4 regions of the Nocardia sp. NPDC004573 genome follow, and region 1 is predicted to be linked to each of the others. Evidence: riboswitches for the same ligand, from Rfam matches in the RefSeq annotation. Region 1 holds a riboswitch; each other region holds the start of a gene.
The links. Region 1 has a riboswitch for S-adenosylmethionine ahead of ACWEKR_RS21720 (aminotransferase class V-fold PLP-dependent enzyme). Riboswitches for the same ligand answer to the same signal wherever they lie in the genome.
Positions count from the first base shown of each region.

Region 2: linked by a shared signal. The riboswitch ahead of metX (homoserine O-acetyltransferase MetX) and the one ahead of ACWEKR_RS21720 (aminotransferase class V-fold PLP-dependent enzyme) in region 1 are both predicted to bind S-adenosylmethionine.
Region 3: linked by a shared signal. The riboswitch ahead of ACWEKR_RS15035 (hypothetical protein) and the one ahead of ACWEKR_RS21720 (aminotransferase class V-fold PLP-dependent enzyme) in region 1 are both predicted to bind S-adenosylmethionine.
Region 4: linked by a shared signal. The riboswitch ahead of ACWEKR_RS11675 (rhodanese-like domain-containing protein) and the one ahead of ACWEKR_RS21720 (aminotransferase class V-fold PLP-dependent enzyme) in region 1 are both predicted to bind S-adenosylmethionine.

Region 1 covers NZ_JBSGDA010000014.1:43,301-50,621, reverse strand. Annotated here, with positions in the region: gene ACWEKR_RS21725 (flavin reductase) at 1-232, shown strand, start outside; gene ACWEKR_RS21720 (aminotransferase class V-fold PLP-dependent enzyme) at 245-1,564, opposite strand; SAM riboswitch class IV at 1,612-1,725, opposite strand; gene ACWEKR_RS21715 (Pls/PosA family non-ribosomal peptide synthetase) at 2,399-6,307, shown strand; gene ACWEKR_RS21710 (M1 family metallopeptidase) at 6,307-7,321, shown strand, end outside.
Region 2 covers NZ_JBSGDA010000009.1:213,653-220,973, reverse strand. Annotated here, with positions in the region: gene ACWEKR_RS17265 (MFS transporter) at 1-1,183, opposite strand, end outside; gene ACWEKR_RS17260 (TetR/AcrR family transcriptional regulator) at 1,309-2,022, shown strand; SAM riboswitch class IV at 2,074-2,184, shown strand; gene metX (homoserine O-acetyltransferase MetX) at 2,369-3,526, shown strand; gene ACWEKR_RS17250 (winged helix-turn-helix transcriptional regulator) at 3,600-3,977, opposite strand; gene ACWEKR_RS17245 (nitroreductase family protein) at 4,047-4,694, shown strand; gene ACWEKR_RS17240 (DUF3017 domain-containing protein) at 4,733-5,035, opposite strand; gene ACWEKR_RS17235 (NAD(P)-dependent oxidoreductase) at 5,320-6,222, shown strand; gene ACWEKR_RS17230 (hypothetical protein) at 6,229-6,801, opposite strand; gene ACWEKR_RS17225 (hypothetical protein) at 6,911-7,321, shown strand, end outside.
Region 3 covers NZ_JBSGDA010000008.1:47,471-54,791, forward strand. Annotated here, with positions in the region: gene ACWEKR_RS15025 (glycosyltransferase) at 1-34, shown strand, start outside; gene ACWEKR_RS15030 (hypothetical protein) at 60-767, opposite strand; SAM riboswitch class I at 1,153-1,246, shown strand; gene ACWEKR_RS15035 (hypothetical protein) at 1,273-1,542, shown strand; gene ACWEKR_RS15040 (ABC transporter substrate-binding protein) at 1,606-3,225, shown strand; gene ACWEKR_RS15045 (ABC transporter permease) at 3,228-4,232, shown strand; gene ACWEKR_RS15050 (ABC transporter permease) at 4,376-5,173, shown strand; gene ACWEKR_RS15055 (dipeptide ABC transporter ATP-binding protein) at 5,170-6,792, shown strand; gene ACWEKR_RS15060 (hypothetical protein) at 6,969-7,298, shown strand.
Region 4 covers NZ_JBSGDA010000006.1:40,129-47,449, forward strand. Annotated here, with positions in the region: gene yczR (MocR-like transcription factor YczR) at 1-298, shown strand, start outside; gene ACWEKR_RS11650 (CaiB/BaiF CoA transferase family protein) at 670-1,767, opposite strand; gene ACWEKR_RS11655 (DUF456 domain-containing protein) at 1,914-2,411, shown strand; gene ACWEKR_RS11660 (amidohydrolase family protein) at 2,415-3,290, opposite strand; gene ACWEKR_RS11665 (FAD-dependent oxidoreductase) at 3,375-4,760, opposite strand; gene ACWEKR_RS11670 (Rv0361 family membrane protein) at 5,140-5,580, shown strand; SAM riboswitch class IV at 5,644-5,760, shown strand; gene ACWEKR_RS11675 (rhodanese-like domain-containing protein) at 5,775-6,191, shown strand; gene ACWEKR_RS11680 (O-succinylhomoserine sulfhydrylase) at 6,188-7,321, shown strand, end outside.

The sequences.
Region 1 (7,321 bases):
GCGTTTCACCGACCGCAGCCTGTGGACGACACTCGACACGGGCGAACCGGTCCTGCACGGCACTCCCATCTGGCTGCGCGCCACCGTGCACCAGTTGATCCCCATCGGCGACCACACCTTCGTCGTCGGCTTGGTCACCCGAGTCCACGACAACACCGATGAGAAGCCCGCCGCCGCGCCACTGCTGTACTACAACGGGCGCTACTACCGGCCGACCGCCCTCGGCGACTGACCCCGGGCGTCCTCAGCCGACGAGGCAGGGAGCCGCGCCGGTGGGGGCGGTGGAGGTGAAGGGACGCGTTTCCGGGGTGGGGTTCCAGACGCCGTTCTCGGCGGCGTAATCCCAGGCGGGGCCCGTGCGCGCCAGGGTGGCGATCGCCTCGATCAGGCGGTCCACGTCGGCGGACGTGGTGCCGAGGCCGATGCTGGCGCGCAGCGCGCCGTCCAAGCCGAGGCGGGTGAGCAGGGGGTGGGCGCAGAAACGCCCGTCGCGGACGCCGATGCCGTGTTCGGCGGAGAGATAGGCGGCGACGTGGCCGGGAGCGAAGTCGTCGAGGGTGAACGCGACGATGCCGACGGAGTCGAGGCTGTCGATCCAGATGCGCAACAATCGGACGCCGGGAATCGCGGCCAAGCCGTCGCGGAGGCGGTCGGCGAGCCGGTGTTCCTGCGCGACAAGGGTTTCGGCGGCGATGGCACAGAGCGCATCACAGGCGGCGGCCAGCGCGGCGGCGCCGAGCACGTTCGGCGATCCGGCTTCGTGCCGCTGCGGCGCCTGCGCCCATTCGGCCTCGTCGGTGCGCACCTCGCGGACCGCGCCGCCGCCCGCCAGATAGGGCCGCGCCGCGTCGAGCCAATCCCGCTTGCCCACCAGCACACCCGCGCCGAACGGCGCGTAGAGCTTGTGCCCGGAGAACGCCAGATAGTCGATCCCGGTGTCGCGCAGACTGATCCGCCGATGCGGCGCCAGCTGAGCCGCGTCCACGAGGATCCGGGCGCCGCACTGGTGCGCGATGGTGGCCAGCCGCTCCAGCGGCAGCACCTCGCCGGTCACGTTCGACGCACCGGTCACCGCGAGCAATGCGGCGGGCCTGCTGCACAGTTCGGCGACCAGCCTGCCGATGGTCTCCTCGACCGTGTCGGCGGCCTGCACCACGCGCCTGCCTCGCCTGGTCCAGGGCAGGAAGTTGGCGTGGTGCTCGATGTCGAGCACCACCGTGTCGCCGGGGACGCAGGACGCGAGCAGGTTCAGCGAGTCGGTGGTGTTGCGGGTGAAGACCACCACCTGATCGTCGGCGGCGTCGAGAAAGCGGGAGACCGACCCGCGGGCGGCCTCGTAGCACTCGGTGGAGATCCGGGAGGCGTATCCCGCGCCGCGGTGCACGCTGGCGTAGAACGGCAGCAGCTGCTGCACCCGGTCGGTGACCTGGGCCAATGCCGGCGCGCTTGCCGCGTAGTCGAAGTTGGCGTAGGTGGCGGTTCCGCCCTGCACCAAGGGCACGCGCAGTTCGTCACCGGAGACTCGGGCGAGTGCGGCGCAGGTGTTGTCGACAGCAGTAGTCATCACGTGAATCCCGTCGGCTAGAGGACCCGCGATCGAATGATTCATCGAGTCCGCGCTTGCCGCGCCCGGTCGGGCGGCGGCCGGGTCGTCACCCGGAGCACCCCACCGCGGAGGGGGGTTGCCGGCCAGCAAGCCGGGGCTTCGCGCTGGCACTCATGACCTGACCCGAGAGTGGCAGACGCGCCCCGGCACTGTCAACCACATTGGACCCCGAGTCCGCACGAGCACCGCGTGGAGATAACCACCGCGCGCGAGCCATTACAAGCACCCCCACGATGACACGCGAGCCGCGCCCGCCGCGGGATTCGTCGCGTCGCTCGGCAACCGGGGGCCGCGCGGACGGCATACTCCCGCGCGGTTCGCTCGGCGGTTACCGCGGGGCCGCTGCGACCCCGACGCGAGTGCGATTCCGCGCGGCGTGACTTCCTGGCGCCCTCGTCGGATCCGCTTGGGCCGACCGATCCGATCGGCGTCGGGCTGCTCGGACTCCCTCCGCGACCGGCTGAAACATACGTCGCCGCGAGCCCGGACACAGGGGGTAGTTCACGTCCGCTTCGATGAGCGGAATCACACTTTCGATTCAGCGATCTCCCGGCGAACCCGAAGGCGAACCCCCGACCAGCGAGTTGCCCTGCCGGAGCGGCAAATACCCGGCCCACCTGCAACAACGAGCACGCGACCGGCCGATCCGACGGCCAGTCCGGTGAACAACAAACGACGACAACCCCGGGTACCGTGGACAACTGGCCAACGCGGCGTTTGCCCTTTGGTAACCCAGATATGACACAACAACGGGAAGTGTGAGGCAAGTCGATGGGAGGTGCGCAGAGCACCATGCTCGAGACAGACGTCGACGCGCCGGCGCGCCCGTTGTCGCGCGGCGACCGCGCACCCGAACCGAGAACGCTCGTCGACATCCTGACCGCGACGGCGCTCGCCCATCCCGACGCCCCCGCCATCGATGACGGCGAGGTGGTGCTGTCCTATCTGGAGCTGGTCGTCGAGATCGAGAAGACCATGGCCCGTCTCGCCACGGCGGGCGTGCGACCGGGCGATCGGGTCGGCGTGCGCATGCCCTCGGGCACCCGCGGCCTCTACGTGACCATCCTCGCCGTCCTGTACTCCGGCGCCGCGTACGTGCCGGTCGACGCCGACGACCCGGACGAGCGCGCGCAGCTGGTCTTCGGCGAGGCGCAGGTCACCGCGATCGTGACCGCGGCGGGCATCCAGACCACGGCCGCGGGCATCCGCGCGGCCGAGCAACAGCGCGAGCAAACCTGGTCGGCACTGCCCAGCCCCGGCGACGACGCCTGGATCATCTTCACCTCCGGTTCCACCGGCACGCCGAAAGGCGTTGCCGTCACCCACCGCAACGCGGCCGCCTTCGTCGACGCCGAAGCCGACCTGTTCCTCCGCGATGCTCCGATCGGTCCCGGTGACCGGGTGCTCGCGGGGCTCTCGGTCGCGTTCGACGCGTCCTGCGAAGAGATGTGGCTGGCCTGGCGCAACGGCGCCTGCCTGGTGCCTGCCCCGCGCGAGTTGGTGCGCACCGGCGCGGATCTCGGTCCCTGGCTGGTGCGGCGGGAGATCAGCGTGGTCTCGACCGTCCCGACCCTGGCGGCGACCTGGCCGGTGGAGGCCCTGGAGGCGGTGCGCCTGCTCATCTTCGGCGGCGAGGCCGTACCGCCGGAACTCGCCGAGCGTCTGGCGAGCAGCGGCGATTCGGCGCGCGAGGTGTGGAACACCTACGGCCCCACCGAAGCCACGGTCGTCGCCTGCGCCGCACGGTTGGACGGCCGGTGGCCCATCCGGATCGGCCTGCCGCTCAACGGCTGGGACCTGGTCGTGGTGGACCAGGCGGGTAACCCGGTGGCCGAGGGTGAATCCGGGGAATTGGTCATCGGCGGCGCCGGTCTGGCGCGCTATCTCGACCCGGTCAAGGACGCCGAGAAATACGCGCCACTGGCCTCCGTCGGCTGGGAGCGCGCGTACCGCAGCGGCGACCTGGTGCGCAACGACAGCGCCGGCCTCGTTTTCCTCGGCCGCGCCGACGATCAGATCAAGCTGGGTGGGCGGCGCATCGAACTCGGCGAGATCGACAACGCCCTGCAGCATCTGCCCGGCGTCACGGGCGCGGCGGCGGCCATTCGAACCACCAAGGCGGGCAACAAGCTTCTGGTCGGCTATCTGACCGGGCCCGGCCCGGACTTCGATGCCAAGGCCGCGCGTGCCGTCCTCGCCGAGCGTCTTCCGGCGCCGCTGGTGCCCCGGCTCGCGGTCGTGGACGAGCTGCCCACCCGTACCTCCGGCAAGGTCGACCGGGACGCGCTGCCGTGGCCGCTGCCCAACGCCGCCGAGGACGACGACAACGAGCTGACCGGCACGGCCCTGTGGGTCGCCGGACTGTGGGACGCCATCCTCGGCGCGGAGGCGAGCGACCTCGACGCGGACTTCTTCGACCTGGGCGGCGGTTCCCTCGCGGCGGCGCAGCTGGTCACCGCGCTGCGCGAACGGTATCCGCAGATCGCCGTCGCCGACGTCTACGACCATCCCCGCCTCGGCGCGCTGGCCGACCTGCTGGAGCAGACCACGCCCGCGGTGGCGGTCGCCGAGCGCACGGTGCGGCCGACGCCGGTGCTCGCGCAAGCCGCGCAGGTGCTCGCCACCATCCCGCTCACCACACTCACCGGCCTGCAATGGCTGACCTGGCTGGCGATCGTCGGCAACATCGCCGCTTGGTCCGGCTCGCTGCCGTGGCTGCCGCAGCTGTCCTGGTGGTGGACACTGACCGCGTTCCTGCTGTTCATCTCACCGCCCGGCCGCATGGCGATCTGCGTGGCCGGCGCGCGACTGCTGCTGCGCGGCATCCGGCCGGGCCGCTATCCGCGCGGCGGTTCGATGCATCTGCGGCTGTGGGCGGCCGTCCGTCTCTCCGAGGCCAGCGGCGCCGAGAACCTGTCCGGAGCGCCGTGGATGGTGCCGTTCGCTCGCGCGCTCGGCGCGAAGATCGGCAAGGGCGTCGACCTGCACAGCCTTCCGCCGGTCACGGGGATGCTCGAGCTCGGCGACGGATGCAGCGTGGAACCCGAAGTCGACCTGTCCGGATACTGGATCGACGGCGACGTGGTGCATCTGGGCCCGATCACCGTCGGCCCCGGCGCGGTGGTCGGCTCGCGTTCGATTCTGCTGCCCGGCACGAAGATCGGCAGGAACGCCGAGGTGGCGCCCGGTTCGGCGGTGTCAGGCAAGGTGAAGGCCGAACAGGAATGGGCCGGTTCGCCCGCGGTGAAGGTCGGCAAGGCCCAGCACCGCTGGCCCGCGCACACGCCCGATCGAGCCCGGCACTGGGTCGCGATCTTCGGCGTCACGTCGATGGCGTTGGCCGCCATGCCCATTCTCGGCATCGGCGCCGGTGGCGCGTTCCTGGCCTGGTTCGTTCGCGACACCCGCACCCTGGCGGGCGGCGCCGCGCGCGCGTTCGCCGTCCTCCCCCTCGCCACGCTGCTCAGCCTGGGCGTCTACGCGGCGGCGACCATCGTCGCGGTCCGCCTGCTGAGCATCGGCCTGACCGAGGGTTACCACCCGGTGCGCAGCCGGGTCGGCTGGCAGGCATGGGCCACCGAGCGGTTGCTGGACTCCGCGCGCACTTTCCTGTTCCCGCTGTACGCCAGCCTGCTCACCCCCGTGTGGCTGCGCTTGCTCGGCGCGAAAGTGGGCAAGAGCGTGGAGGCATCCACGGTGCTGTTGCTGCCGAAGTTCACCACGGTCGCCGACGGGGCCTTCCTGGCCGACGACACCATGATCGCCGGTTACGAACTCGGCGGAGGCTGGCTGCACATCGGTGCGGCGAAGGTCGGCAAGCGCGCCTTCCTCGGGAACTCCGGAATGACCGCCCCTGGCCGCCGGGTCCCGAAGAACGGGCTGGTCGCGGTGCTGTCGGCGGCGCCGTCCAAGGCCAAGCCGGGCTCGTCCTGGCTGGGCAGCCCGCCGGTCCGGCTGCGCCGCGCGGCGGAGAACGCCGACACCGCGCGCACCTTCGATCCACCGGCCCGCCTGCGCGTCGCCCGCGCCCTCGTCGAGACCTGCCGCTTGCTCCCGGTGCTGGTGACCTTCGCGATCGGACTCGGCGTGCTGTGCACCCTCGCGTGGCTCGCGCACACCTTCGGCCACCTCGCCGCCGGGCTGCTCAGCGGAGTGGTGCTGCTGGCCGCGGGCGCCGTCGCGGGAGCGAGCGCCGTGGCCGCCAAATGGTTGCTGGTCGGGCGGATACGCACCGGGGAGCATCCGCTGTGGAGCTCGTTCGTCTGGCGTAACGAGGTCTCCGACACCTTCGTGGAAACGGTTGCCGCGCCGTGGTTCGCGCGCGCGGCGACCGGGACGCCCGTACTGAACCTCTGGCTTCGCGGCCTCGGCGCCGAGATCGGGCGCGGGGTATGGTGCGAGTCCTACTGGCTACCGGAGGCGGATCTGGTGACTCTCGGCGACGGCGCGACCGTGGAACGCGGCTGTGTGGTGCAGACCCATCTGTTCCACGACCGGATCATGGCCATGGATACCGTCACCCTCGGCGCGGGCGCCACCCTGGGTCCGCACTGCGTGGCGTTGCCCGCCTCGGCGCTCGGCGACGGCGCGACCATCGGCCCGGCCTCCCTGGTCATGCGCGGTGACGCGGTGCCCGCCTCGACGCGCTGGTGGGGCAACCCGATCGCGCCCTGGTTCACGGGCGATCCCGGGGCGCGCTGATGACGGGCAAGTTCTACGAAGCCCCCATCGACGAGTACCTCCCGCAGAACGGCAACCGGGGGTATCGGGTCTCCCGGTACGAGCTGGAGCTGGCCTACCGGGTCTCCGCCAACCGGCTCACCGGCCGCGCCGCGATCACGGCGGTGACCACCGAGGTGCGCCCCCGGTTCGCACTCGATCTCTCCCAGGCGCTGAGCGTCTCGAAGGTGTCGGTCAACGGCGCCAAGGCCGCGAAGTACACCCATCAGCACGGCAAACTGGTGATCACGCCGCAGCAGCGGATTCCGGCGGGTGGCGTGCTCTCGCTGGTGGTGCAGTACGGCGGCACGCCGAAACCGGTGCGCGGGCCGTGGGGCGAGGTCGGGTGGGAAGAACTCACCGAAGGCGCGCTCGTTGCCAGCCAGCCCAACGGCGCGGCCTCCTGGTTCCCGTGCGACGACCACCCGAGTTCCAAAGCCAGCTATCGGATCTCGATCACCACCGATTCGCCGTATCACGCGGTGGCCAACGGAACCCTGGTGCGCAAGCAGAGCAAGTCCAGTCAGACCACGTGGGTCTACGAGCAGCCCGAACCGATGTCGAGCTACCTGGCCACCATCCAGATCGGTCACTATCGCAGGCACCGCATCGGTTCCTCGCATTCCGCGGTGCCGATGCACGCGATCCTGCCCCCGCGGCTGCGGGGGAACTTCGATCACGACTTCGCGCGTCAGCCGAGGATGCTCGAGGTCTTCAGCGAGAGGTTCGGCCCGTACCCGTTCGCGGACTACACCGTGGTGGTCACCGACGACGAGCTGGAGATCCCGATCGAGGCGCAGGGTCTGTCCATCTTCGGCGCCAACCACTGCGACGGCCGCCGCGGCGCCGAACGACTGGTCGCGCACGAGCTCGCCCATCAGTGGTTCGGCAACAGCCTGACCATCCGCCAGTGGCGCGATATCTGGCTGCACGAGGGCTTCGCCTGCTACGCGGAATGGATCTGGTCGGAGGCCGCGGGCGGACCCACCGCCGATC
Region 2 (7,321 bases), on a different contig from region 1:
CGACCGTCTGCATCCCGACGAACAGCGGACCCATGCCGAGCGCGATGAGCACCTGAGCCGGCAGCACCCCGGCGAGGAAGCTGTCGCCGTAGCCGAGCTGGGCCAGCAGCAGCAGGCCGATGACGCCGAGCACGGCGCCGGCCAGCATCAGCGGCCGCGGGCCGAGCTTCGGGAGCAAGGCACTGGTGACACCGGCAGAGATCGCGATGCCCGCAGGGAAGGGCAGGAACGCGAAGCCCGCCTTCAGCGCGGAGTAGCCCAGCGTGATCTGGAAGTAGTAGCTCAGGAACAGGAACATCGCGAACATCGCGATCGGGATGAGCAGCGCGGCGAGGAAGGCGCCGCCCCGGTTGATCTCACCCGGAATGTGCAGCGGCAGCAGCGGGTTCGACGAGCGCCGTTCGATCGCGACGAAGGCGGCGAGCAGGACCAGCCCGGCGACGAGCAGCGCCAGGGTGCTGCCTGCCAGCCAGCCGTCGTCAGCGGCGCGGCTGAAGCCGTACACGATGGCGATCAGGCCGAGCGTCACCGTGACGGCACCGGGCACGTCGTATCCCCCACTACGCGGCGCGGGCACGTCCTTGGCGACCCAGGCCAGCGCGCCGAACAGCGCGATGAGCGCGATCGGGGTGTTGACCAGCAGGCACCAGCGCCACGACGCGTATTCGGTGAGTGCGCCGCCCGCGATCAGGCCGAGCGCCGCGCCACCCGCGGAGATGCCCGCGAACACGCCGAACGCGGTGGCCCGCTCACCCGGTTCGGTGAAGGTCACCGACAGCAGCGACAGCGCCGCCGGGGCGAGCAGCGCGGCGAACGCGCCTTGCAGCGCGCGCCCGGCGAACAGTTCCGCGCCGTTCTGCGCGAGGCCGGCCAGCGCCGAAGCGCCCGCGAAACCGATCAGGCCGATGATGAAGATCCGGCGCCTGCCGAGGTAGTCGGCCAGCCTGCCGCCCAGCAGCAGCAAGCCGCCGAAGATCAGCGTGTAGGCGGTGAGCATCCATTGCCGGTTGCCGTCGCTGATGTCGAGATCACGCTGCGCGAACGGCAGCGAGATGGTCACGATGGTGGCGTCCAGCACCACCATGAGCTGGGCCAATGCGATCACTGCCAGCGCGAGCCAGCGCGCCGAACCGGCCGCTTTTTGCGGCGCGGGCACCGCCGTTGCCGTTTCCGTCACGGTCATCTCCTCGTCCTCGTCGTCCGAGCTATCCTGTCATCGAGCGACATTTGTCGTCAAGAGAAAAATGTCGCATTACGACATTTGACCGTTAAGGACAGAAAAGCAGCAGGTTGCGTTAGCATGGGCACATGCTCGAGTCATCGGCGCCGATGGGCGCGAGCGCAGCGGCCGCCCGCGCCGCGGGCGCCCCACCGACCACAGGGCTGCGCGAACGCAAGAAGCAGCAGACGAGGTTGCGCATCATCGCGGCCGCCTTGGATCTGTGCGATACGCAGGGCTTCGACGCGACCACGATCGAGCAGATCGCCCACGTGGCGGACGTCTCACCGCGCACGATCAATCGCTACTTCGACAACAAGGAGGACATCGTCCTCGGCCCGGTAAAGGACTTCGGCCGTACCATCGCCGAGACGCTGCGCGAGCTGCCCCGCACGGGCAACGAACTCGAGGCGTTGCGCACGGCGTTCCTGCACGTGGTCGATCGAGCCGCCGCGGCGGGCGACGCCGATCCGCTGTCGTTCCGCCAGTTCCAGCAGATACAGCGCATCCTGCGCAGCAGCCCGTCGGTCAGCGCGCGCAGCATGGAACACGCCGACGACAAGAACACCGCGATCGCGGCGGTGGTCGCCGAGCGTCTCGGCACCACACCCGACGCGCGTCCCGTGCGGCTCATCGTCGGCACCTGGCAACTCATCGGCCACATCGGCATGGAATGCTCGGACGACACATTCCTGGACGAGGACCTTTCAGCCGCGGCCAGGGCGGGCCGCGCCGCGTTCACCGAGACCTACGATGAGTTCGTCCGCGCCTGCTGCGGGGCGCCGGGCGCCGCGGACCGGTGAGTTCGACGGAGGATTTCGGGCGCTGACCGCCGCCGGTTATGATGCCGGGCAGGTCATGAGTACCAGCGCCAAGCCCCGGCTCGCTGGTCGGCAACCCTCCAGCCGCGGTGGGGTGCTCCGGGTGATGACCTGGCTCCCGAGAGCCGGGAGCAAGCGCGTAACAGGAGGTCGCCGGCATGTGTTGTTGTTCGTCACCCACACACCGCTAACCCCTGCTGTACCGGCGAACACCTGCTTGGGAGCAAACCATGAGTGAATTCACCGCGCCCGGGGCCGAGCCCGCGCAGTGGTCTTTCCGCAGCGTGGACATTGCGGATGCGCACGCAGGTTCAGCGACGGCGGCGACGTGACCGTGGGTACCGAAGCGAACGCACGAACCTCCGGCGTCGCCCTGCCCCCTCCGGATGGGCGGCTCGGCACCATCGCCATCGGGGACGTGCGTCTGGAGAACGGCGCGGTCATCCCGGACGTCCACTTGGCGGTGCAGCGCTGGGGTGAACTCTCGCCCGGCCTGGACAACGTGGTACTGGTCGAACACGCGCTGACCGGCGATTCCCATGTCGTCGGCAAGCCCGACGACGTGCACCCGATGCCCGGCTGGTGGGACGGCATGGTCGGGCCGGGCGCGCCGCTGGACACCGACGAATGGTGTGTGATCGCGACCAACGTGCTCGGCGGCTGCAAGGGCAGCACCGGGCCCTCCAGCCTCGCCCCGGACGGAAAGCCCTGGGGCGCGAGGTTTCCCGAGATCTCCATCCGCGATCAGGTGACCGCCGAGGCGGCTCTGTTCGACCTGCTCGGCATCGAGCGGCTCGCCGCCGTCGTCGGCGGGTCGATGGGCGGCATGCGGGTGCTCGAGTGGATGGTGGGGGCGCCGGAGCGGGTCGCCGCGGCACTGGTGCTCGCGGTCGGCGCCCGCGCCACCGCCGACCAGATCGGCACCCAGACCACCCAGATCGCGGCGATCAAGGCCGATCCGGACTGGCAGGGCGGCGACTATCACGGCACCGGCCGCGCCCCGACGACGGGCATGGCCCTGGCCCGCCGGATCGCGCACCTGACCTACCGCACCGAATTCGAGCTGGATCACCGGTTCGAGAACAAGCCTCAGGACGACGAGGACCCGTGGCACGGCGGCCGCTACGCCGTGCAGAGCTACCTCGACCATCAGGCCGAAAAGCTGTGCAAGCGTTTCGATCCCGCCACCTACGTCCTGCTGACCGAGGCGATGAACCGTCACGACGTCGGTCGCGGCCGGGGCGGCATCGAGGCGGCGCTCGCGGCGACGCCGGTGCCGTGCGTGGTCGGCGGCGTCGACTCCGACCGGCTGTACCCGCTGCGGACCCAGCAGGAACTCGCCGATCTGCTGCCCGGCTGCGACGGGCTGGACGTCGTGCACTCGCGCGACGGGCACGACGGATTCCTCACCGAGGCGGCGGCGGTGTCGAAGCTGCTGACCGAGACCATGCGCCTGGCGCGCGCCGTGGTGCGGCCCGAACGCTGAGCGGTTCGGCCCGGCCGTCGATCGCCGCACAGTGCCCGGCGGCGTTCCGGGCGCTGTCCGCGTCGCCTTGCGCTCAGAGCGCCGCGCGCCGCCGCGCGGATTCGATCAGGTTGATGTTGGTTTCGATCCATTCCCGCAGCGCGGCGATCGGCGTGCGCAGACTGTGGCCGAGTTCGGTGAGCGTGTAGTCCACCCGCGGCGGGATGGTGGGATGCACTGTGCGAGTGACGAATCCGTCGTTCTCGAGTTGCCGCAACGTCTGCGTCAACATCTTCTGGGAGATCCCATCGATGCGGTGGCGCAGATCGGTGTAGCGCAGGGTGCCGTCGGCGAGCGCGTCGATGATGAGCACCGTCCACTTGCCCGCGATGTGGTCGAGAATCTCCCGCGTCGGGCACTTCGCGGAGTACACGTCGGCGGGCAGGCCGGAGCTTTCGACATAGGTGGACACCTATTGGAGTGTAGCGCACCGATTAGTGCCTTCTTCCTAAGAGAGTGTGACTCTCCGATAGTTAGAAATATGGAAACGCAAACACTTTCGGTGGCCGACGCGATCCGCGGGCGTCGCACGGTGCGCCACTACCGCTCCGATCCGGTGGCACCCGAGCTGATCGAGGAGTTGCTCGAGCTGGCGATGCAAGCGCCGAGCGCATGGAACATGCAAGACCGGTCGATCGTGGTGGTGACGAGTGAATCCGGCCGCGCCGCGCTGTCGGAGGCGGCGTTCGGTCAGCCGCAACCCACAGAGGCGCCGGTGGTGCTGGTCTTCGTCGCCGATGCCGCCGCCTGGCGAGCGGCCAACGCCGACATCGCCGAACTGGCCGGCCGCAACGGCGCGTGGAACGCCGAGTTCACCGCTATGTTCGACGCGCGCGCCGAGTACCTGACCTTGGAGCGGCACGGGCTGCTACGGGAGAACGCCGTCAAGAACGCGATGATCGCCGCCACCTACGCGATGCTCGCCGCCACCGGTCTCGGATTGGCCTCGGCACCGATGAACGGCTGGGACCCCACGCTCGTGAAACAAGCCATCGGCATCGGCGACCGCGACGATCTCGCCATCGCGGTGCTGGTCACCATCGGCTACAGCGACACCGTCCCGCCCCACCCCGGGCGCCGCCCGCGCGCGCGAACTGTTTTCGCCGAGCGATATCCCGCTGCCCGCTGATCGCCAGGGCGGCCCGGCCCGGCCGGGTCGCCCGCGCCTCAGCCGACGCCGAGCGTGTTGATCGTGGCCGCGAGAAACAGGATGCTCGATCCGAGCAGGGTCAGCGCGCCGACGTCGAAGGGCTTGCTGCGCACCGCGAGCAGCCCCACCCGCGCGGTCGGCAGGCACAGCCGGAACGCCGCCGCCAGCAACGTCGCCCCCCCGAAGAAGAACGCCCCGCGCCGCCACCGATCGGACGCGACGAAAACCACCGCCACCACGATGACCAGCGTCACAACCACCATCGGCAGATGGGAACGCAAGAACTCCGCCCCCGGACTGCGTCGCCTGGCGACAGGCATGTCGGCATCGGTCACGCCCCGATTCTTGCAGACCTGCCCGCGTCCGGTCCGCCGGAGGTTCCGCGAGCTTGGCTGTCGCGCCCATGGCGACCGCCTCGATGGCGACGGCCGATGGTGACTCCGGTCACTTGGGCCGGGTTCCACTCCCGGCCACCTGGGCGCTTACCTGAACGTGCGGAACTGGTGTCGAAAGTGCGTACTTGTCGTCGTCGCGGGCTGAGCAAACACTCGGTCGTGGTCAGGAAGCCGTGAGCCCTACGGGCACAGCGCGCGAGGGGAGTCGCATGAACGATCGGACAACCGCGGTGACCGTGCTCGGCACGGGTTCGATGGGTTACGCCCTCGCAGAGGCTCTTCTCGCGGCGGGATATTCGACCACCGTGTGGAATCGCAGCCCGCAGCGAGCGTCTGCGCTGGTGGCCGTGGGCGCGCGTCAACAGCTCGCCGTCGCCGATGCCATCACCGCCAGCCCGCTGATAATCACCTGCCTGACCACGTTTCAAGCGACCCGCGACACTTTGACCGCTGCCGACACCGAGCTGAACGGGCGAACGCTGATCACTCTCAACAGCGGCACCCCGGCCGACGCGCGAGACTTCGCGCGGTGGGCCGCCGGCCGAGGAGCGCGTTTCCTCGGTGGCGCGATCAAGAACGTACCTGCGGCCGTCGGGAAGCCGGACACACTGCTGTACTTCGGCGGCGAACCGGACATCTTCGACGAGCACAAGGAAACACTGCGAGTGCTCGGTGGTGAACTCGTCCATCTGGGTGCCGAACCGGACCTGGCCGCTCTCTACGAATCTGCGGTCGGCGCAACACTTCTGCCCACACTGCTCGGATTCTTCGAAGGCGCAGCGATACTGTCCGCGCGCGGTCTGACAGCACGCACAATGGTGCCGTATTCGATCAAATGGCTACAGATGATCGAGTCACTGCTGCCGGTCATGGCCGAGGAGATCGACAGCGAGGACTACACCCGGCTCGGCTCGTCGATCGCGCTGTTCCACAACGCGATCGGCGACGACGAGCGACTCGCCGCGGAGTCGGGCGTCGATATGTCCTGGCATGCCCCGATACACGACCTGCTGCACCGAGCGGTAGCCGAGGGCCTGGGCGAGCAGAGCATCACAGCGCTGGTCCAGCTCCTCGCACCCGACCGTCGGCGGGTCGATACCCGGGAAATCTGAGAGGATTCATCCCTTGGCCGTGACGGTCCATATCGCCAACTCGGCTTCGCGGGACTGCGTTCCGTCCCACGGATGATCCCGAAAGCGCTCGTCGGTCAGGTATTCCACGTACTTCGCTCCGGTATACGCCCAATTGGTGACCGCCAGCTCGGACGTCCGCTGCCCGAGCTGGCTTTTCTTCCACACGTGTGCGATGTCGGTGGCGATCGGGCGTAGATCATCCGGTGCTGCCGCCGTGGGTATGGTGAGGGTGACGAGGAACGCCAGTTCATCCAGGGTGGCCGGGCTTCCCACCACATGCACGGACGTGAGACATGCTCCCACCGGAAGGTTTATCGCTGTCAGGGCGGTCTTCAACTCCCCGGTGACCAGAGGATCGACAGACAGGGCGGGGCAGCCTGCTGGTATGGCTGCCGTCGAAGTCGTTGTCCCGGTCGGCTCCGCCGCCGGATCCGCCGAACTCCCGGAACCGCAACCTGCCAGCAGCGCAACGCCGGCGACGACGACGGCCAGCAGACTCGATCCGGCACGAACCACCGCCCCCACCATGTTGCCTCCGCTCAGGTTCGACGCGGCCACGGACAGCGCGCCCTCCCGCTCAGCTGGTCTATCGCTTCCTACCGGATCGAAAGCGTCGTCGTCCAGTGGTATGGCCACCCCTGGAGACAGGGCACGCTCGGGTGACAACATGTCGATCATGATCGCGCGACGACTTCCCCTTCTCGCCGTTACCGCCCTTCTGGCGGTGGGGCTCGGCTCCGGCGCCACCGCTACCGCGACACCTCCGCTGTCGCCTCCGGTGCTCGAGGAGGTCTTCTCGGTGCCCGGAACCGTGTCGGCGAAGTTCCACAATCCCAACGCCGAGGGCATGTGCTGGGTGTACAACGACGACACCGGGGAGATCTTCGGCGGCAACAACCCCACCTCGTTCGCCATCGCGGACGGCAAGATGGTCCAGACGTCGCTCGGCAACGGGTCCCTGCCCGCCGGACAGATGCGCGTGCGTGGCGCATGCGCCTGGGAACGGCCCACCGGCGATCCCCGCGCGGGCGACACCGCGACGACGGACATCGTCACCGTCGACGTGATCGGCAAGCCG
Region 3 (7,321 bases), on a different contig from region 1:
CACGGCGCGCTGGAAAGGTCGCTCGCTGACCTGAGCGGCCGCGCCGCGGCCCGCGGAACTCACGGCACCGCGGTGATTCCGACCGTCGGCAAGAACATGCAGGACTTGGCGCCGTTGTGCACCGTGCCGAATACCGCGGCGAGAACGGTGCCCTTGCCGGTGTCCACCGGGACCGCGCGCACCCCACCCATCGGGAGGGACGCGACCAGGAAGTCCCGGATCGCCTGCTCGGCCGCGGGCCGCAGGTCCGCGGGAACGGCCGCGGGGATCATCGAGCGGGCGACCTCCGGCAGCGGCCCCATGGCCGCCGTGCCGCCGCGGCCGGTGCTCAGGTTGAGCCATGCCACCTGCATGCCCCCGGTGTTCGAGCCGTCCGGTCCGAGACCGTAGGGCACGAAGGTGAACATGGCCTGCCCCGCTTTGACGGCGCTGAGGTCTTGGCCGGGAATCTGCACGGTGTTCTTCGGCCAGGGCCCCGGGATGGCGCCCGCCACGGCAGGAGCCAGACCGGCCGTGGTGTTGTCGAGGCAGAATGCCGACGCGCTCGGATAGGCGAAGGGCTGGATACCGAGGGCGCGCAGCGCGTCGATCGCGGCTTGGTAGGCGCCGAACAGGTCACCGGGGGCGGCGACCGGCACGGAGTGTTCGGAGAACGCGGGAAGCGCGGCATCCGGAGCCGCGAACGCGGTGGCCGGGCCGGCGAGCGCGAAGACGATGGAACTGGTCGCGACAGCGGACAACTGGGTCAGACGGCGCAATATGGTCACGAAACCTCCTCATCGGCGGAACGATCGAGGGGCACAGTACTCCGGCAAACGCCTCCAACAGCCCGGATTTGGCATAGCAATTTCTTGGCGAGTCCTGTTTGCCCGGAACGAACTTCCGCGTGCCCGACCGGCGTTCCCCGGCGCTGGCGATAGTCGTATGCTGCATCGGGCCGCCGGATCCCGCCACCGCACGCTCGCCTCCGCGACGCGACCAGGCCCCACGCCGCCCGCGAGCGATCAGCGTATCCCTGGTTACTCCCAAGATCCGAGGCATCGGCGTCGGCAAGGTCTACGCTCACGCTGATTACTTCCCTTGTTCCGGCCTTCCCTTGCTGGGCATCATGATTCGGCTCGCCCCCGACATTCGTTGCCGAGGGTTCGGCGCCAACCATCCAGAGCGACCGAGAGACCTGGCTCGTCGACGTCGCAGCAACCCCCCGGTCACCGGGTGCGGGTGCTTCCGCCGGGATCGATGGAGGAACGAAGTGATCATCGAGGACCCGTCGTGAGCGCGTCCACGGCACCTGACGCCGCCCCCGAAACCCGCGCGCCCATGGAGCCGGACCAGGCCGCCGCCCCGTCCCCGCGTCCGCCCATTCCGGCACGACGCCCACACACCAAGAAGGGCAACGGGCTGATCACCGCCGTGCAGCACGCGCTGGCCCACGCCATCGAGCACGGCGCCTACCAGCAGGTGATCGACCGCTGGGGCCTGCGGAGCGAGACGGTCACCGAATCGCGGATCAACCCGCCCGGACTGCCGAAGAAGCGCTGAGCCGATGACACACCCCGCCCAGGGCGAGCCGTTCGCCCGCACCGAAGTATCTGGAGTTGCCCCGTGACCCGAACCCGTCACCGAATCGTCGCGCTGGCCTGCGCGCTCGCCGCGGCCACCACCGTGGCCGCCTGCGGCAGTGATTCGGCCGCGCCCGGCGGCGACGCGGGCCCGCCCCAGCCCGGCGGCACCCTGCGCTACGGCCTGTCCCAGGCGCCGACCTGCTCGGATCCCGCCCAGGCGGGCACCAACCAGACGCTGTACGTCACCCGGCAGATCGTGGACTCGCTGACCGACCAGGACCCGGCCACCGGCGAGCTGAAGCCGTGGCTGGCCCAGAGCTGGGAGGCGAGCCCCGACGCGAAGGTCTTCACCTTCCATCTCGTCGACGGCGTCACCTTCAGCGACGGCACGCCGCTCACCGCCGAATCAGTGCGCAACACCTTCGACTCGGTCGTGAAGCTCGGCTCGGGCAAGGCGCCGCTGGGCAGCAGCTACCTCACCGGCTACGTCGGCACCACGGCCGTGGACCGGCTCACCGTCCGGGTGGAGTTCAGCAAGCCCAACGCACCGTTCCTGCAGGCGTCCTCGACCGCCGCGCTCGGCATCCAGGCCGACGTGACCACGGCCGAGCCGGCCGAGCAGCGCTGCCTCGGCGACAACGTGGGCAGCGGACCGTTCACCTACGCGGCCTACCGCCAGGACGCTTCGGCGACGCTGGTCAAGCGCACCGGCTACCGCTGGGGTTCGGCGGTGTTCGCCCACCGCGGCGAGGCCTACCTGGACAAGATCGAGTTCACCGTGGTGCCCGAATCCGGGGTGCGCACCGGCAGCCTCGCTTCCGGGCAGCTGGACGCGATCAGCGACGCGCTGCCGCAGGACGCCCCGCAGATCGAGGCGGCGGGCGGCCGGGTGCTCAGCACCGCCAACCCGGGCGTGCCGTTCGGTCTGCAGCCGAACGTCACCCGCGGGCCGTTGCGCGATCCGGCGGTGCGCCAGGCGCTGCTGCCCGCGATCGATCGCAGGCAACTGGTGGACACCGTCCTCGGCCCGCAGTTCAAGCCCGCCACCAGCACGCTGGCCGGCACCACCCCCGGCTACACCGACCTCTCGGCACGCCTGGCCTACGACCCGGCGAAGGCGCGCACCATCCTCGACCAAGCCGGGTGGGTCCCCGGCGCGGACGGCATCCGGGCGAAGAACGGTGCGCGATTGTCGTTCTCGGTGCTGTTCAGCCAGGTGTTCGCGGGCAACCAGGCGATCCTCGAACTGGTGCAGCAGCAGCTGCGGCAGGTCGGCGTCGAGTTGAAGCTGGACCTGGTATCGGTGGCCGAGACCACGGCGCGGCAGAACAGCAAGGACTTCGACACCTCCTACGGCAACACCACCCGCGCCGACGGCGACATCCTGCGCACGTCCTTCGGCCTCGACGGCCGCAATCTCAACGCGCGCGGCCCCATCCCCTCGTTGGACGACGCGCTGAACGGCCAGGTCAGCACCACTGACACCGCGACACGCAACAGGCTCATCCGTACCGCGCAGGAACAGGTGCTCGACGCCGGACTGCAGATTCCGACCGTCGAGCTGTCCCAGGCGATCGGGGCGGGCGCGAACACGCGGGATCTGAAGTTCGAAGCCTCGGCGCGATTGCAGTTCTTCGACACCTGGCTGAGCGGACGCTAGCCATGGCACGCTATCTGGCCCTGCGGGCCTTGCAAGCGGTCTGGGTGCTGTGGGCGGCGTTCACGCTCTCGTTCGTGGTGCTCTACCTGCTGCCCGCCGACCCGGTCTCGATCGCGGCCGACGGCGGCGGCTCGGGCACACCGGTGGACAAGGCCGCCATCGCCGAGTTGCAGGCTCGCTACGGACTGGATCGGCCGCTGTGGGACCAGTATTGGACCGCGCTCGCGCACGCCGCGCGCGGCGATCTCGGACATTCCATCGCCACCGGGCAGCCGGTCACCGGCGCGATCGGCGACGCGCTGCCCGCCACCCTCGCACTGACCGGCGCGGCGCTGCTCTTCGCGGTCGCCGGAGGCGTGGCGCTGGCGGTCGCGGCCACCCAGACCCGGCGGCCGTGGCTGCGTAACGCCTTGGCCGCGCTGCCGTCGCTGGGCGTCGCGGTGCCGACCTTCTGGACGGGACTGCTCCTGCTGCAGGTGTTTTCGTTCCAGTTGCGGCTGGCGCCCGCGTTCGGCGGGCACGGGTTCGCCGGCACGGTGCTGCCCGCGCTCACCCTGGCCCTGCCGATCGGCGCGGTCATCGCGCAGGTGCTCACCGCCGGACTCGAAGCAACCTGGCGGCAGCCGTTCGTGGACGTGGCGCTGGCCAAGGGCGGATCGCGCTGGTGGGTGCAACGCACGCACGTGCTGCGGCCGGCCAGCGTGCCCGCGTTCACCATCGCGGGAGTCCTGGTCGGCAACATGCTCGCCGGATCGGTGGTGGTGGAGACGGTGTTCGCGCGCCAAGGCGTCGGCAGGCTGACCCAGACCGCGGTGCTGGCGCAGGACATCCCGGTGGTACAGGGCATCGTGCTGCTCACCTCGGTGGTGTTCGTCAGCGTGAATCTCGCGGTCGACCTGCTGTATCCGCTGCTCGATCCGCGCATCGCCGCCCGCTCCCCGGCCGTGAGCGGCGAGTCCGAGCAGGCTGCCGCCGACACCGCCGAGGAGGCGATCATCCGTGCCTGACGTCACTTTCGTCAGCCCTGCCGCCGGATCGGGGAACGGCGCGCCGTTCACCGAGGAGGTGTGGATTCGTGGTTGACGTCACCGAGGAACAGCGCCGCGCGGTGCTGCCCGGCTTGCGGCGGCCCACCGTGAGCTGGAAGCGGGTGCGCGGGAACGCGGGCGTGCTGGTCGCGAGCGCCGTCGCACTGCTGGCGCTGGGGTGGGCGCTCGCACCGTCGGTCTTCGCCGGCGGCGACCCGCTGACCGGCGTGCCCGCGCAGAAATTGCAGGGCCCCGGCGCCGAACACTGGTTCGGCACCGACAATCTCGGACGCGACCTGTACACCCGGATGGTGCACGGAGCCGGTCTCTCGCTGACCGCCACCCTGGCCGCCGTCGGCATCGCGCTCGTCGCCGGGTCGCTGCTCGGGCTGCTGGCCGGCGCGATCGGCGGCGTGGTCGACGCCGTCGTCATGCGGCTGGTCGACGTGCTGCTTTCGGTGCCCGCGCTGCTGCTGTCGCTCGCGCTGGTCACCGCGCTCGGCTTCGGCACCGGCAACGTGGCGGTCGCGGTGGGCGTTTCGCTGGTGGCCAACTTCGCGCGCGTGATGCGCTCGGAAGTGCTGCGGGTCCGTCAGGCGGTGTACGTGGAGGCGGCCCACGCCGCGGGCGTGCGCTGGTACACGGTGCTCGCCAGGCACGTGCTGCCCAATTCGGTCCAGCCCGTCCTCGCCTTGGCCGCGGTCGAGTTCGGCATGGCGGTGCTGGCCGTGTCGGCGCTGAGCTTCCTCGGTTACGGCGCGAAACCGCCCACCCCCGAGTGGGGCACGTTGATCTCCGAGGGCCGCAACTACCTCGCGACCGCGTGGTGGATGACCACCCTGCCGGGCTTCGTCATCATCGCTGTCGTGCTCGCCGCCCAGCGCCTCGGCCGCGCCATCGGGAACGGAGCACCCGCGTGAGCGCCCCGGCGGCACCGCTGCTGCACGTGGCGGACCTGCGGGTGCGATACCGGTCCGCGGCAGGCCCGGTCACCGCGCTCGACGGTGTATCACTCACCGTGGCCCGCGGCGAGGTGGTGGCGCTGGTCGGCGAGTCCGGCTCCGGCAAGTCCACGCTCGCCCACGCCGTAATCGGCCTGCTCGGCGCGCATGCCGAGATCACCGGCGGAACCGTGACCTTCGACGGCGCCGTCGTCGACACCGGCTCCGAACGCGTGCTGCGACGGCTGCGCGGAGCCCGCATCGGATTCGTCCCGCAGGACCCCGGTCTGTCGCTCAACCCCGTCCGGCGCGTCGGCGACCAGGTGGCCGAAGCGCTGCTGGTGCACGGGCTGGCCGACCGCAAGACGGCGCGGGCGCGGGCGATCGAACTGCTGGCCGACGCGGGGCTGGACCGGCCGGAACTGCGTGCCGCCCAGTATCCGCACGAGCTGTCCGGCGGGCAGCGCCAGCGGGTGCTCATCGCCGCGGCCCTGTCCTGCGCACCGGACCTGATCATCGCCGACGAGCCGACCAGCGCCCTGGACGCGACCGTCGCGCGCCGGGTGCTGGACCGGCTCGCCGAGCAGATCGCGGCGCGCGGCACGGCGGTGCTGTTGATCACCCACGATCTGGCCGTCGCCGCCGAACGCGCGGACCGGCTCGTCGTACTCAACGGCGGCGAGCTGGTGGAGACCGGCCCGACCGCCGAACTGCTGGCCGCCCCCCGGCACCCGTATACCAAGCGCCTGCTCGCCGCCTCGCCGAGCCTCGCCCCGGCGGGCGGTTACCGCGCGCCCAAGCCCCGGGACGGCGAACCGCTGCTGGTTCTGCGCGAGGTGCACAAGACATTCCGCGCGCACGGAGGCGACAGCGTGACCGCGGTGGCCGGAGTCGGCTTCGAACTCGGCCGCGGCGAAACCCTCTCGCTGGTCGGTGAATCCGGCTCGGGCAAGTCCACCACCGCGCGGATCGCGTTGCGGCTCATCGAAGCCGACCGCGGCGAGGTCGTCTTCGACGGGCAGCCGCTGTCGGAGGCTCGCGGGTCGCGACTGCGCGCGCTGCGCAAGCGCTTCCAGGTGGTGTACCAAAACCCCTACGCTTCGTTGGATCCGCGCTGGCGGGTGGGGGCGATCGTCGAAGAACCGCTGCGCGCGTTCGGCGTCGGGAAGCGCGCACAACGGCGCGACCGGGTGGCGGAGCTGCTCGCACAGGTCGCGCTCCCGGCGGAGTTCGCGCAGCGCAGGCCCGCGGAATTGTCCGGCGGACAACGTCAGCGCGTCGCCATCGCCCGCGCTCTGGCGCTGCACCCCGAACTGCTGGTGCTCGACGAGCCGGTCTCCGCGCTGGACGCCTCGGTGCAAGCTCAGATCCTCGAACTGCTGGATCGTCTGCAAGGCGAGCTGTCGCTGAGCTACCTGTTCATCTCGCACGACCTGGCGGTGGTGCGCCGCATCAGCGACCATGTCGCGGTGCTGCGGCACGGCCGCATCGTCGAATACGGCCGCACCGCCGCAATCTTCGGCGACCCGCGGCACGAGTACACCCGCGAGCTGTTGTCGGCCATCCCGGCCCCCGCCGTCGCGAAAGGGGTGTCGTGACGCCGAATCAGACCTACCGCCACAGCCGGGTGCTGAACCGGCAGCAGCGCAGGGCCCCGTGCCGCAGCCGCCCGGAACCCGTTGCGTCCTCCGCGATCACCCCTCTCCGCTCACCGGAGCCCACCACCGGCCACGAGCCGACCACGTGGTGGCACCGACCGAAAAGGATCGTCCTGATGGTGTACTCCGCCTTCAACCGGAAACCGGCCGCCGCCGAATCGACTCCGGCGCCGGAAGTTCCCGCGGCCCCCGTCGCCTTCGGACCGGACCCGGCCCGATGGTGGCGCACCCGACTGCGCGCCCCACGCGCCGCCGATACCTCCGGCAACGCGCGGCTGCACGCCGTCGCCCCGGCCCGCGGCGAGCGCGACCGCCGCGTCATCCGATCCTCGCCCGGCGCGCACGCCGCGCTGTGGCGGCAGGCGCTGCTCCTGGCGCCCGACGTCGCCGCCGCGGGAACACACCCGGCGCTGCGGAACCGGATCGACGCGGAGGGAACCGCCTGATGCCGCTCTCCACCCGCTTGCGC
Region 4 (7,321 bases), on a different contig from region 1:
CACGCTCGCCGAAGAATTGCCGGACTGGCGCGTCACCGTCGGCGCGGGCGGCATGTCGGTGTGGGCGCAGCTGCCGACCTCGGTCTCCACGGCGCTGGCCGCCACGGCGCCCAACCATGGCGTATTGCTCGCGGCCGGGCCTCGATTCGGCGTGCAGGGCGCGTTCGAACGGTTCATCCGGCTGCCGTTCACCCACCGGGAGCCCGAATTGCGTTTGGCGGTCAAGGCCATCGCGTCCGCCTACGCGGCGCTGACGCCCCGCGCCGCGGATCCTTTGACGCCGTTGACCTGCTACTGAGGCGATCTCGCCACCGCGCGGGGGGCACTGTGCGGTTGGGAGAGCCTCCGCCGGCGGCACTCCCCTCCGAGCGCCGCCGGGCACGAATGGCCGGTCACCCCTCGGGACTGGCCCACCTCGTGTTCGGGCGGCGTACGAAAGCTCGCACGGCGCCGAGGCCTCCAACTAGAGCAGCGGTCAAGGAGCGGACCGGACGATGTCCGGGAATGTCCGCGATTTCCGAAAGCCGCCTGCTCGCGGACAGTATGGCAGGGCGGGTGCGGCACTGTCGAACCGGTTGGTCTGTTGCAACTTTCAATTATCGTGCGCGGCAAGGCATCGAGGGAGCGACGGGGTGCCGTGGCGGCTGCGCCACGGCACCCCACAGGTGCTCAGTCGGCCCAGACCGACTCGATCGGGGTCGCGGTGTTGGGCGGCGGGGTCGGAATCCCGTTCGGAGTCCGGGAGAATCGCGGGGCGGGGGCGTGCTGGGTGATGTCGTCCAGCTTCAGCAACGAGCCGCGAGCCGCGATGTGCTCGTTGCGCGTCGCCTCGTCGAACGTGAGCACCGGAGAGACGCACGCGTCGGTGCCGGCGAAGATCTCGGCCCATTCGTCCCGGGTCTTGGTCCGGAAACGCTCGGCGAACAGCTTTTTCAAAGTTTCCTGCCCGGCGGGGTCGAGCTGGAAGGGCAGGCCGTCGGCGTCGATCTCCAGTCCGGCGAGCAGTTGCGCGTAGAACTGCGGTTCGATCGCGCCGACCGCCATGTATTTGCCGTCGGAGGTTTCGTAGGTGTCGTAGAACGCCATGCCGGTGTCGAGCAGGTTCACGCCGCGCTCGTCGGACCACGCGCCGACGCCGCGCATGCCCCAGATCATGTGCGAAAGGGCAAGCGCGCCATCGATCATCGCCGCGTCGATCACCTGGCCTTTGCCGGACCGCTGCCGCTCGACCAGCGCGGCGAGGATGCCGAACACCAGGAACATCGAGCCGCCGCCGAAATCGCCCACCATATTCAGCGGCGGAACCGGGCGTTCGCCCTTGCGGCCGATGGCGTGCAGCACGCCGGTGATGGAGATGTAGTTGATGTCGTGACCGGCGCGGTCGGCCAGCGGGCCCTCCTGGCCCCAGCCGGTCATCCGTCCGTAGACCAGGCGCGGGTTGCGAGCGAGCGCGTCGTCCGGACCCAGACCCATGCGCTCGGTGACGCCGGGGCGGAAGCCTTCGATCAGCACGTCCGCCTTCTCGATCAGGCCCAGCACCTTCTCGATGTCGGCGGGGTCCTTGAGGTTGGCCTCGACGATGGTCCGGCCGCGCAGCTGGGGACGGTCGAAACCGCCGGGCAACTGGCCCGCGCGCTGCACCCGCACCACGTCGGCGCCCAGATCGGCGAGCAGCAGCGCGGCGTGCGGACCGGGGCCGATGCCGGCCAACTCGATGACCTTGATGCCCGCGAGCGGGCCCTGCTCGGCGGTGGATGGAGTACTCACGCCCTACCTCGGTTCGTCGTTGATCCAGCGCACCGGTGGCCGGTGCGTCCTCCCGGACGGGACCGGGAGGGATGTATTGACAGTATGACAATAACGTCGCGCCGCTACAGCTCGCCCTGGCCGGTGCCCGGCTCTAGGCTGCACGTGTGGAAGCGCTGTCTGATCAGGGGTGGTACAACCTTCTCGCCGGCCTCGCGATTCTGGTCGGACTGGTCGGGATCGTGGTGCCGATCCTGCCCGGTGTCATCCTGATCTTCGCGGCCATCGCCGTCTGGGCTTTCCTGACCGGAGGCGCCACGGCCTGGACGGTTTTCGCGATCAGCGCACTGCTGCTGGTGATTTCCGGCGTCGTCAAATACACCTGGCCCGGCCGCAGGATGAAGGACGCGGGGGTGTCGAATCGGTCGCTGTTCCTCGGCGCGGTGCTCGGCGTCGTGGGGTTCTTCGTGATTCCGGTGGTCGGCCTGTTCCTGGGTTTCGTTCTCGGCGTGTACCTTTCGGAACTCCAGCGGCTGCGCGCCAATCGGCAGGCGTGGCAGGCGACGGTGCACGCGTTGAAGGGCGTCGGGCTGTCCATGCTGATCGAACTCTTCGGCGCGCTGCTGGCTACCGGCGTCTGGCTCGCCGGTGTCTTCGCGGTCTGACCGCTACCGCTCGATGGCGGGGAACGGAATCGTGTCGCCCGCCTGGCTTTCCGGCAATTCGTCGCGGCGCAGCCGCAGCGTCGGCGGTTCCGGGCGATACAGCGGCAGGGTGGGGGCTGGATCGTCGCGGACGACGCGTTCGCGGGCGGGCAGCCGGTAGAACGCGCGCGCGTTGTCCTCCAGCACCGCGTGCATGTCGGTGCCCACCACGTCGCAGAGCAGATCGACGTCCGAGTCCCGGAACGGGCGTCCGGCGCGGGTGCCGGGCAGATCGGTGCCGAACATGAGCGCTTCGGGGTTCACCGCGTGGATGCGGCGCAGCGTGTCGGCGACGTTCATCGCGACCCGGCCGAAACCGGTCGCCTTGACCTTGGCTCCACGGTCGACGAGGTCGAGCAGGAACGGCAACCCTTCCTCGGACATGCCCAGGTGGTCGACCGACAGCGCGGGCAACTTGGAGATGACCGGTTGCAGCGACGCCAGCATCGTGCCGTCGATGTAGACCTCGACGTGCCAGCCCGCCAGGTCGTACGCGCGCAGCGCCTGCAACGTCATCCCGGTGATGTCGGTAGCCGCCCGCTTGAGGTTGAACCGCAGCGCGCGGACACCGATGCGGTCGAGTTCGAGGATCTCCTCGTCGGTGGCGTCCAGGTCGAGCCGGGTGACGCCGACCCAGCCCGCGCCGAGCTCGGTGAGCGCGGCCTTCAGGTAGCTCTGGTCCGTTCCCTGGAACGACCCGCTGACCACCGCGCCGCCGGCGACGTCGTACCGCGACATGCGCTTGCGGTAATCGGCGATGGTGAACGGGTCGGGCAGGTAGCCCTCGTTCTCGGCCAGCGGAAACCGCGGGTCGAAGATGTGCAGGTGGGCATCGAACACTTGTACAGAATGCCTCAGGGTCGAATTTTCCGCTGCCACACCGGGGGTGTGGCGATGGCAGCGGAATCTGGCGCCGCGGTGTGATCAGACCTTGTGCGGTTCGCTCGCGCGCAGCATGTCCTCGCGCTCGACGACCTTGACGCGCTCGCGGCCCTCGGGTTCGCCGAGGGAGCGCTCGTGCGCGTCGAGGCGGTACCAGCCGGCCCAGGTGGTGAACGGGATGCCCTTGCTTTCCAGGAACTCGGTGACGGCCTCGGGTTCGGGCCGTTCGGCCGGGGTGAAGCCCGGAGCGTCGTCCAGCAGGCAGGCGATGGTCTCGTTGGCGTCGCCCTTGGTGTGGCCGATCAGGCCGACCGGGCCGCGCTTGATCCAGCCGGTGACGTAGGTGGCGGGCAGGTAGCGGGCGGCGCCGTCGGCGTTCTCGTCGGCGAGCACGCGGCCCGCCTCGTTGGGCACGGTGCCCGCCTGGTCGTCGAACGGCAGGTTGGTCAGGTTCTGCGACAGGTAACCGACGGCGCGGTACACCGCCTGCACATCCCAGTCCTTGAACACGCCGGTGCCCTTGACGTTGCCGGTGCCGTCGAGCTGGGTGCGCTCGGTGCGCAGTCCGACGACCTTGCCGTTCTCGCCGAGCACCTCGGCGGGGGACTCGAAGAAGTGCAGGAACAGCTTGTGCGGCCGGTCGCCGGCGTCGCGGATGGCCCACTGCTCGAGGGTGTTGGCGACCATGTCGACCTGCTTGGAATGGCGGCGCGCGGCCTCGGAGCCCTCGTCGTAGTCGATGTCCTCGGGATCGACGATGACCTCGATGGTGGGCGAGTGGTCCAGTTCGCGCAGTTCCAGCGGGGTGAACTTGGCCTGCGCGGGGCCACGGCGGCCGAAGACGTGGACCTCGACGGCCTTGTTCGCCTTCAGACCCTTGTAGACGTTCGGCGGGATCTCCGTGGGCAGCAGTTCGTCGCCGGTCTTCGCCAGCACGCGCGCCACGTCGAGGGCGACGTTGCCGACGCCGAGCACGGCGACCTTCTCCGCGTCCAGCGGCCAGGTGCGGGGGACGTCGGGGTGGCCGTCGTACCAGGAGACGAAGTCGGCGGCGCCGAAGGAGCCGTCCAGATCGATGCCGGGGATGGGCAGGGCGCGGTCGGCGTTGGCGCCGGTGGAGAAGATCACCGCGTCGTAGAACGCCCGCAGGTCGTCGAGGGTGATGTCGGTGCCGTAGTCGATGTTGCCGAGCAGGCGCACCTGCGGCTTGTCCAGCACCTTGTGCAAGGCGGTGATGATGCCCTTGATGCGCGGGTGGTCGGGCGCGACGCCGTAGCGGATCAGCCCGAACGGGGCGGGCATGCGCTCGAACAGGTCGATGCTCACCTCGGCGTCCGACTTCATCAACGCGTCGGCGGCGTAGATCCCGGCCGGTCCGGCGCCCACGATCGCGATGCGGAGCGGGCGGGCTGCACTCTGTTCGGTCATCTCTTTACGCGCACCTTTATGGTCGAAACAATTAAGGACGTCAGGCTTAGCTTAGGCTAAGTTGACGCACCGGCTCTCTCGCACCCGTCCGGTGCGGACGCCGGCGATGCCGGCTCGTAGCTGCACGGTGCTCCGTTCGCCGCGGCGAAGAGCTGCCGATTCGCTATGACAGCAGGCCGCCGTCCCGCGATTCTATCGGGATGGTCGATGCCCTCCCGCGTCGGTGCGTGAACTCGGCAGATGCCATCGAAAGCCACGATCGTGGCTTACCCGCTCGGGTGCGACCTATCGCGGCCGACGCGATCTGCCCGCCCTGCCGCCGCGGTGGCAGCCAGGGGCCGCGCGCTGGATACCGGCGCCGACCAGGGATCATCGAGTCATGACCGAACAGCAGCCGGAGGACGAGATCGTCCGCGTCGATCAGACCGACAAGCGCTCGGTGGTCCCGTTCGTGGCGGCCGCGGTGGTGGCGGCCATCGTGCTGATCGCGATCGTGCTCGGCGGTGTGCTGTCGCCCGCTGAGAAAAATGTCACACAGTCCGACCGCATCGCGGCGGCCGTACGCAACTTCGTCGACGGCGCCAACCGCAGCGACGCCGTGCCGCCGCCCGGCACCGCGTGCCGGGATTTCGACGCGAGCCGCTCGCCGCTGGCGGGCCAGGACGGCACCGGAAAGCCGGTCGAGATCACGAAAATCGACAACCCCATGGTGGACGGCGACCGCGGGAAGGCGACCGTGACCACGACGGTGGGCGGCCGGGAGGCGACGTCGACCTGGAATCTCACCAGGTCGGGCGGCAAGTGGCTGGTCTGCACCTGAGCGCTCGCACGGTCCCGGCCACCGTTTGACAGGGTGACCCGGGTCGGTGCAATCTCAGTCGAAGGTCATGAGAACCAGTGTCAAGCCCCGGCATTGCTGGTCGGCAACCCTCCTCCGCGGTGGGGTGCTCCGGGTGACGACCTGGCGGCGCCTCGGTCCCGGGCGCGGCAAGTGCGGATTCGCAGGAGGTGCACATGAGTTATGCCGGTGACATCACTCCGCAGCAGGCGTGGGAACTGCTGCGCGACAATCCCGAAGCCGTCCTGGTGGACGTGCGGACGGAAGCGGAATGGAAATTCGTCGGCGTTCCCGACACGAGCTCGATCGACCGGCCGACCGTACTGATCGAATGGGTCGATTCCACCGGTGCGCGCAACGAGGCGTTCGTCGAGCAGTTGAAGCAGGCGCTCGACGGTCACGACCCCGACGCTCCCGTCGTCTTCCTCTGTCGCTCCGGTCAGCGTTCCGTGGGCGCGGCGATCACCGCCACCTCGGCGGGTTACCGCACCTCCTACAACGTGCTCGAGGGCTTCGAGGGTCCGCTGGACGAATTCGGGCATCGCGGCGGCGCGGGCTGGCGTGCCCTCGGACTGCCCTGGCGGCAGTCGTGATCACCGGCGGCGCGTTCGACAAGCCGCTGCCCGACGGCGTCGGTCCCGCGACGCTCGGCGTGCGCGGCGGGCTGCGGCGCTCCGGTTTCGAGGAGACCGCCGAGGCGCTCTATCTGACCTCCGGCTTCGTCTACGAGAGCGCCGAGGCCGCCGAGGCCGCGTTCACCGGCGAGGTCGAACACTTCGTCTACTCCCGCTACGGCAACCCGACGGTGGCCATGTTCGAGGAGCGGATGCGCCTGCTCGACGGCGCCGAGGCGTGCTTCGCGACCGCCAGCGGCATGTCCGCGGTGTTCACCGCGCTGGGCGCGTTGCTGGGCGCGGGCGACCGGCTCGTCGCCGCGCGCAGCCTGTTCGGTTCGTGCTTCGTGGTGTGCAACGAGATCCTGCCGCGCTGGGGCGTGGAGACCGTCTTCGTCGACGGCGAGGACCTCGAACAGTGGGAACAGGCGCTGTCGGTGCCCACCCAGGCGGTGTTCTTCGAGACGCCCGCAAACCCGATGCAGACCTTGGTCGACGTGCGCCGGGTGACCGAGCTGGCGCACGCGGCGGGCGCGAAAGTCGTGCTGGACAACGTGTTCGCCACTCCTCTGCTGCAACGCGGCTTCGAGTTCGGCGCCGACGTGGTGGTCTACTCGGGCACCAAGCACATCGACGGCCAGGGGCGGGTGCTCGGCGGCGCGATCCTCGGCGCCGCGGACTACATCGACGGCCCGGTGAAAACGCTGATGCGCCACACCGGTCCGGCGCTGAGCCCGTTCAACGCGTGGACGCTGCTCAAGGGCCTGGAGACGATGCCGCTGCGGGTCCGCCATTCGACCGAGTCCGCCTTGCGCATCGCCCGCTTCCTGGAGAGCAACCCGGCCGTGAACTGGGTGCGCTACCCGTTCCTGGAATCACATCCGCAGCACGCTCTGGCCACCGGCCAGATGAGCGGGGGCGGCACCGTGGTCACCTTCGAATTGAACGCGCCCGAAGACCAGGCGAAGAAGCGTGCTTTCGAGGTGCTCAACCGGCTGCGCATCGTCGACATCTCCAACAACCTCGGTGACGCCAAGTCCCTGATCACGCATCCCGCCACCACGACACACCGCGCCATGGGCCCCGAAGGCCGGGCCACCATCGGCCTG